One region of the Nostocoides sp. HKS02 genome, then DNA from elsewhere that is predicted to be linked to it. Evidence: predicted binding sites of a transcription regulator. Region 1 holds the regulator's gene; the other holds the start of a gene.
What was found. Region 1 encodes HspR, which represses chaperone genes until heat shock. Its sites were predicted from a motif close to AAGTTGAGTCNNNNNGACTCAACTT; they were not measured.
Positions count from the first base shown of each region.

Region 1 (3,407 bases):
TGAAGTACGCGACGTTCGGCGGCGACTGCAGCGTGGGGGCCGTCGCCACGTTCGGGGCGCGGTCGTAGGTGTAGGTGATGTACGGGTCCTGCGCGGTCTCGGTGGAGGAGAACTTCTTGTACGCGTAGTTGTCGCTCTCGGAGCCGGCCTGCAGCATCACCCCGATCGTGGGGGACGACCACGCCGACAGGCCCTGCATCACGCTGGTCAACGGCATGGCCACCCAGCCGGCCCCGCACCCGGTGTACCCCTTGGCGAACGAGGACGTGTCCGACCTGGTCAGGTCCGCGCTCGGCTGGCTGGCCCAGGTCGTGCCCGAGGTGGCGTACCCCACCCCGTACGCGATGACCGACCTGGCCGTGCACGACCACGACGACACCTCGTACAGGTTCAGCTGGGCCGACATCACGTGCTGGCCCCGCATCGCGTTCGGGAAGTTCAGGTAGGTCCGGGTGATGTCCGACCCGCCGTTGTACGTGCCGACCTTGAGCTCCGTCGACGACGCGTATGCCGCCGTGGAGTACGTCGACGACACGTACGTGTCGAACGTCGCCGTGATCTGGTTCGAGGCGTACGTCGGGTCGATCGTCACCGGGAACACCCGCGCGGGATCGCTCAGCCACCCCTGGTCCGGGGTCAGCGTGAGCACCGCTCTGCCGTTGCCCTGCTGGGTCACCGTCATCGCCACCGGGGAGACGTTCGGGTGGTCACCGGTGTGCGGGTCCACGGTGGCGTCAAAGGCCACCGGCGCCGTGAGCTTCGAGGCCACCGTCCCGTCGGCGGCGACGAACGACACCGACCCGTCCTGCTCCGGCCGGGCCGTCAGCCCGTTGGTCTTCACGGGGATCTGCCAGGACACCGGAGCGCCCGCCGTGGTCCCCTCAGTGAGTCCAGCAAGCGCCGCCCGGCTGGCGACAACCAGGTGCTCCTCGAAGCCGGTGCGGCGCGCGTCGACCACCAGGTCAACCCCGGGCTTCACGGCCGTGTAGGTCGCGGTCGTCCCCGACAGTATCGGCGTGGCCAGCTGCCCCGGCCACCCCAGCGTGACCCCGCGCGGCGTGGCGTTGCCGTCGCTGTCCTTGCCCGGCTTCTCCTGCGCCGCAACGACATCCGTCGACACGCCACCCTTGGCCGCCCGGCCGGCGGCCCTGCCCGACCCAGCCAGCGACAACTCCTGGGGGTGTCCCTTCGGACCCACGGTCCCATCAGGGTTCGCGGCCATGGTCAGGTCCACGTCACGCCACCCGCCCTGAGCCGCCGGGTCGCGGAACCGGATCGGCACCAGGTGCTGCTGGGTCGTCAGGGTCCCGTCCGGGTTCACCCACGTCGTCGACGTCTCCGAACGCAGCGGGGTGACCTCGACCCGCGACCCCTGCGCCCGCGCCGTGACCCGCGCAGAGACCAGGTCGGGACGCGAGTCCGCCCGCGCTGCCTTCGACGTCAGGGCCGTTGCCACCGGGCGGACCCCGGCCGCCGACGCCGCGACCGGCGGCGCCACCAGTCCCACCGTGACCACCAAGGCTGCCCCGACGGTCGCACCAATGACGCGACCGCCACGAACACCACGGACACCACGGACCGTCAGAGGACCGCAGACAGCAGAACGCTCGAGCACGACGCATGCCCCCGCAACGACTCAGAGCCAACCACTACCCCCGCGCAGCACAGCGCGTCACGGCGACGCGCCTTGGGCTCGGAGGCAGGCTTCAGCCCCGGCTCCACGCGACGCAAGCAGCTATTCCAATCTCGAATAGCCGCTGGCCTCAGTGCAGTTCGATGTGCTACAAGCCCGCTCGGCGGGTCCAGATCCGGGCCGTCAGGACCCGTGAAAGATCCCCGTCAGGTGTTGGGGCGCCAGACGACCAACGCCTGGGGCGGGCGCGTCTGGCGCGGTCGCTCACCGGCCCGCAGTGCGATGACATCGCCTGTCGGACCGACGGCGAAGACCCGGTGCTGGCTGGAGCCGGTCACCGAGGCACGGGTGCGCTGGAGCTCTGCGGCGAGCTCGCCGACCCGAGCGCGCAGGGCGCTGACCTGGTTCTCCAGCTCGAGGATGCGCTGGATGCCGGCCAGGCTCACGCCTTCCTGTGAGAGCCGCTGCACCTCGCGCAACAGGGCGACGTCACGCCCGGAGTAGCGCCGACCCCCGCCCCGGGTGCGCGACGGCGTGACCAGTCCGAGGCGGTCGTACTGCCGCAGGGTCTGAGCGTGCATGCCGGCGAGGGTCGCGGCCACGGAGATGACGAACACAGGCGCGTCATCGTCCGGCGAGAACCCGTACCTGTCGGCCATCGACGCCTACCTCCGTGCCTCGGCGAACAAGCTCGGCCCGGGGGTCGTGCCCGGCATCCTGGGTCTGGAGCACCTCGACGGCCGCCCTGGCCTCATCGGAGAGCCGTTGGGGCACGATGACAGCGACCTTGGCGAGCAGGTCGCCGGGCTTGTCGGGCCGGGGAACTCCGCGACCCTTGACGCGCAGGACCCGACCGCTGGGAGTGCCCGGGGCGATGCGCACCTTGACCGGCTTGCCGTCGAGGGTAGGAACGGCGACAGTCGCCCCGAGTGCCGCCTCGGCGAAGGTCACCGGCAGCTCGAGCGTCAGGTTGTCGCCCTCGCGGGCGAACACCGGGTGGGACTCGACGGAGACGGTGAGGATCAGGTCGCCCGCGGGCGCCCCGGCGTCGCCGGGCTGGCCCTTGCCGCGCAGCCGGATCTTCTGGCCATCCTTGACACCAGCGGGAATTCGCGTCGTGATCTGGCCGCCGTCTGCGGTGCCGAGCGTTACCGTAGCCCCGGTCACGGCATCGCGGAACGACAGTGAGGTGCGGGCGGTGAGGTCCGCACCCTTGCGGGGCCCGCGCGTCGAGCCGAACCCGCCGTATGCCGGGCCGCCACCTGCGCCGAACATCCCGCCGAGGATGTCCTCGAGGTCGGGTTGTGCACCGCCGCCCGCGGTGGAGTACCGGACGCGCGGCCCGGCGCCACCACCCCCACCGAACATCGTGGAGAAGATGTCCTCGAAGCCGCCGTTGCCCTGGCCACCCGGACCACCCGCGGTGAAGCGCGCGCCGCCGCGCGCCATCTGGCGCACCGCGTCGTACTCGCGCCGCTGCTCGGGATCGGACAGGACGGAGTTCGCCTCGCCGATCTCCTTGAAGCGCTGCTCGGCCGCCGAGTCCCCGGGGTTCTGGTCGGGATGGTACTGGCGCGCCAGCTTGCGGTAGGCCTTCTTGATGGCCCCTGCATCGGCATCCTGGGGGACGCCGAGGATCGCGTAGAAGTCCTTCTCGAACCAGTCCTGGCTAGCCATGTCGACGCCCTCCTCTCAGCTTGGTGTGTGCGGCGATGGTGCGGTCACTCAGGATCGGCGACGGCGACCCGCGCTGCACGCAGAATCTGCTCACCCG
Region 1 covers NZ_CP046121.1:2,816,876-2,820,282, reverse strand. The annotation lists partial or broken gene GKE56_RS18345 (DNRLRE domain-containing protein) at 134-535, opposite strand; gene GKE56_RS17630 (hypothetical protein) at 456-989, shown strand; gene GKE56_RS13585 (heat shock protein transcriptional repressor HspR) at 1,840-2,292, opposite strand; gene GKE56_RS13580 (DnaJ C-terminal domain-containing protein) at 2,258-3,310, opposite strand; gene grpE (nucleotide exchange factor GrpE) at 3,355-3,407, opposite strand, start outside.

Region 2 (3,407 bases), 480 kb from region 1:
GATCGCCTGGGCGAGCGCCTTGATGGCGTCGTCCATGCCGACGATGCGCTTGTGCAGCTCGTCCTCCATGTGGAGCAGCCGGCTGGACTCCTCCTCGGTGAGCTTGAAGACCGGGATGCCGGTGCTGGCGGCGAGGACCTCGGCGATGAGCTCCTCATCGACCTCGGCCACGACGTCCATGTCGCCGGACTTCCATTGCGACTCGCGCTCGGCCTTCTGCGCGAGCAGCTTCTTCTCGTTGTCGCGCAGGTGGGCGGCCTTCTCGAAGTCCTGGCCGTCGATGGCCGACTCCTTCTCCAGGCGCACCGCGGCGATCTTCTCGTCGAACTCACGCAGGTCCGGCGGAGCGGTCATGCGCCGGATGCGCAACCGCGCGCCCGCCTCGTCGATGAGGTCGATGGCCTTGTCGGGCAGGAACCGGTCGTTGATGTAGCGGTCGGCCAGGTTGGCCGCGCTCACCAGCGCACCGTCGGTGATGGACACCCGGTGGTGCGCCTCGTACCGGTCACGCAGACCCTTGAGGATCTCGATCGCGTGGCTGAGGGTCGGCTCGGCGACCTGGATCGGCTGGAACCGGCGCTCGAGGGCTGAGTCCTTCTCGATGTGCTTGCGGTACTCGTCGAGGGTCGTCGCACCAATGGTCTGCAGCTCGCCACGGGCCAGCATGGGCTTGAGGATGCTGGCGGCGTCGATCGCGCCCTCGGCGGCACCCGCACCCACCAGGGTGTGGATCTCGTCGATGAACAGGATGATGTCGCCGCGGGTGCGGATCTCCTTGAGGACCTTCTTCAGGCGCTCCTCGAAGTCGCCCCGGTACCGGCTGCCCGCCACGAGCGCCCCGAGGTCGAGCGTGTAGAGCTGCTTGTCCTTGAGGGTCTCGGGCACCTCACCCTTGACGATGTCCTGGGCCAGGCCCTCGACGACCGCCGTCTTGCCGACACCGGGCTCGCCGATGAGGACCGGGTTGTTCTTCGTGCGGCGGGACAGCACCTGCATGACCCGCTCGATCTCTTTCTCACGTCCGATGACCGGGTCGAGCTTGCCCTCACGGGCGGCCTGGGTGAGGTTGCGACCGAACTGGTCGAGGACCAGCGACCCGGCGGGAGTGCCCTCCTGCTGGACGCCGGCACCGACACCCGCGGTCTGGCCCTCCTTGCCCTGGTAGCCAGAGATGAGCTGGATGACCTGCTGGCGCACTCGGTTGAGGTCGGCACCCAGCTTCACGAGGACCTGGGCGGCGACGCCCTCGCCCTCGCGGATCAGGCCGAGCAGGATGTGCTCGGTGCCGATGTAGTTGTGGCCGAGCTGCAGCGCCTCGCGCAGGCTCAGCTCGAGGACCTTCTTCGCGCGGGGCGTGAAGGGGATGTGGCCGCTGGGCGCCTGCTGGCCCTGGCCGATGATTTCCTGGACCTGCTCGCGGACTGACTCCAACGAGATGCCGAGGCTCTCGAGAGCCTTGGAGGCGACGCCTTCACCTTCGTGGATGAGGCCGAGCAGGATGTGCTCTGTCCCGATGTAGTTGTGGTTGAGCATGCGCGCTTCCTCCTGCGCAAGCACGACCACCCGACGGGCTCGGTCGGTGAACCGCTCAAACATCTCTTCTGCTCCTGCCTATCGAGATCACCTCGATGCTATCCGTGCTGGCTGACCGCGGCGTACGCCTTTCGCCGACCGATACTCGATCGGGACGAACGGACGCGGTCGTCGGCAGTCGCCGTCGGCCAGTCACCGTGCGCAACGCGGGGGGCGCGCACCCTGTTCCCGGACCTGAGCGCGGTCGGCTCATGTTCGCCGTGGGCGGACGGCATACGGTCACGCCGCGGGACCCTTCTTGCGGACCTCGTCGACGCGCGCCATGGCCTCGCGCAGCTCGCCGAGCCAGGTGTCGGACTTCTCGCCCACGAGCTTGACGCACCACGCGAGCGCATCCGCGCGGGAGCGGGCGACCCCGGCGTCGACCAAGGTGTCGAGGACCCGGCGCTCCGGCTGGCGCAGGCGGGTCATGACCGGGGCGGCGAGGTGGGTGAAGAGGTGCTCATGCTCGCCCACCTTCACGGCCCAGGACACCTTCCGGCCGCTGAGGTGCTCGAGCTCGCGGGCGATCTCGATGCGGCGGTCGCGGGTCTCCTCGCGGAAGGTCTTGGCTCGGCCACGCGCCGCGAGCGCCCGCTCGGTGTCGTCGGCATCCTCGGCCAGGTCGGGCGCTGCGAGGGTGCCCGTGATGATGAGCTCGTCGCGGTCACGACTGACCTCGACGGGGCCGGTGAACCAGTCTTCAGGGAGGCGGCCGGCCAGCCACGCCTCTGCTGTTGTTCGTGCTGTCATGTAATCATGATTACTTACTGCCATGGCTCGCGCCAGAGTCGTCCGCTCACGGCGAAACGGGGCCGTCTCAGCGCAGGTCGTTGATCCGCTTGGCCTTGCCGAGCGAGCGCTCGAGGCGGTGCGGCTCGAGCACCTCGACCCGCACGGTGACGCCGATCCGGTCTTTGACCCGGCGTTCGAGCCTGCGACCGAGCTCGGGGCCGTCGGTGGCCGCCGCCCCCTCGGCACGCTCCACCTGCACGGTGAGCTCGTCGAGGCGGCCGGGCCGGGTGAGGACGCAGAGGTAGTGCGGGCTCAGCCCCTCGATGGCGAGCAGCTGCTCCTCGATCTGCGAGGGGAACACGTTGACGCCCCGGACGATCATCATGTCGTCGGTGCGCCCGGTCACCTTGGCCATCCGCCGGAACTGCGGGTATGCCGTGCCCGGCAGCAAGGTGGTGAGGTCCCGGGTGCGATACCGCACCACCGGCATGGCCTGCTTGGTCAGGGACGTGAACACCAGCTCGCCCTCCTGCCCGTCGGGCAGCACCTCCCCGGTGATCGGGTCCACCACCTCGGGGTAGAAGTGGTCCTCCCAGACGTGCAGCCCGTCCTGGGTCTCGCCGGACTCCTGGCTCACCCCGGGCCCCATCACCTCGGACAACCCGTAGATGTCGACCGCCCTGAGGTTGCTGCGCCGTTGGACCTCCGCGCGCATCTGTTCGGTCCACGGCTCGGCCCCGAAGATCCCGATCTCGAGCGAGGTCTCCTTGGGGTCGACACCCTGGGCCTCCATCTGGTCGAGGATCGACAGGAAGTACGAAGGGGTCACCATGATGATCCGCGGCCCGAAGTCGAGGATGAGCTGCACCTGTCGTTCGGTCATGCCCCCGCTGATCGGGACCACGGTGCAGCCGAGGCGCTCGGCTCCGTAGTGCGCCCCCAACCCGCCGGTGAACAGGCCGTAGCCGTAGACCACGTGGAGCAGGTCGCCCGGCCTGCCCCCGGCTGCCTCGATGGACCGCGCCATCACCTCGGCCCAGGTGTCGATGTCGTCCCTGGTGTAGCCCACGACGGTGGGCCTGCCCGTCGTGCCGCTGGAC
Region 2 covers NZ_CP046121.1:2,334,103-2,337,509, forward strand. The annotation lists gene GKE56_RS11220 (ATP-dependent Clp protease ATP-binding subunit) at 1-1,596, opposite strand, end outside; gene GKE56_RS11225 (hypothetical protein) at 1,813-2,325, opposite strand; gene paaK (phenylacetate--CoA ligase PaaK) at 2,393-3,407, opposite strand, start outside.
Region 2: GKE56_RS11220 (ATP-dependent Clp protease ATP-binding subunit) is a predicted target of HspR. The motif match lies at 1,765-1,789, and genes of this name have one in related genera.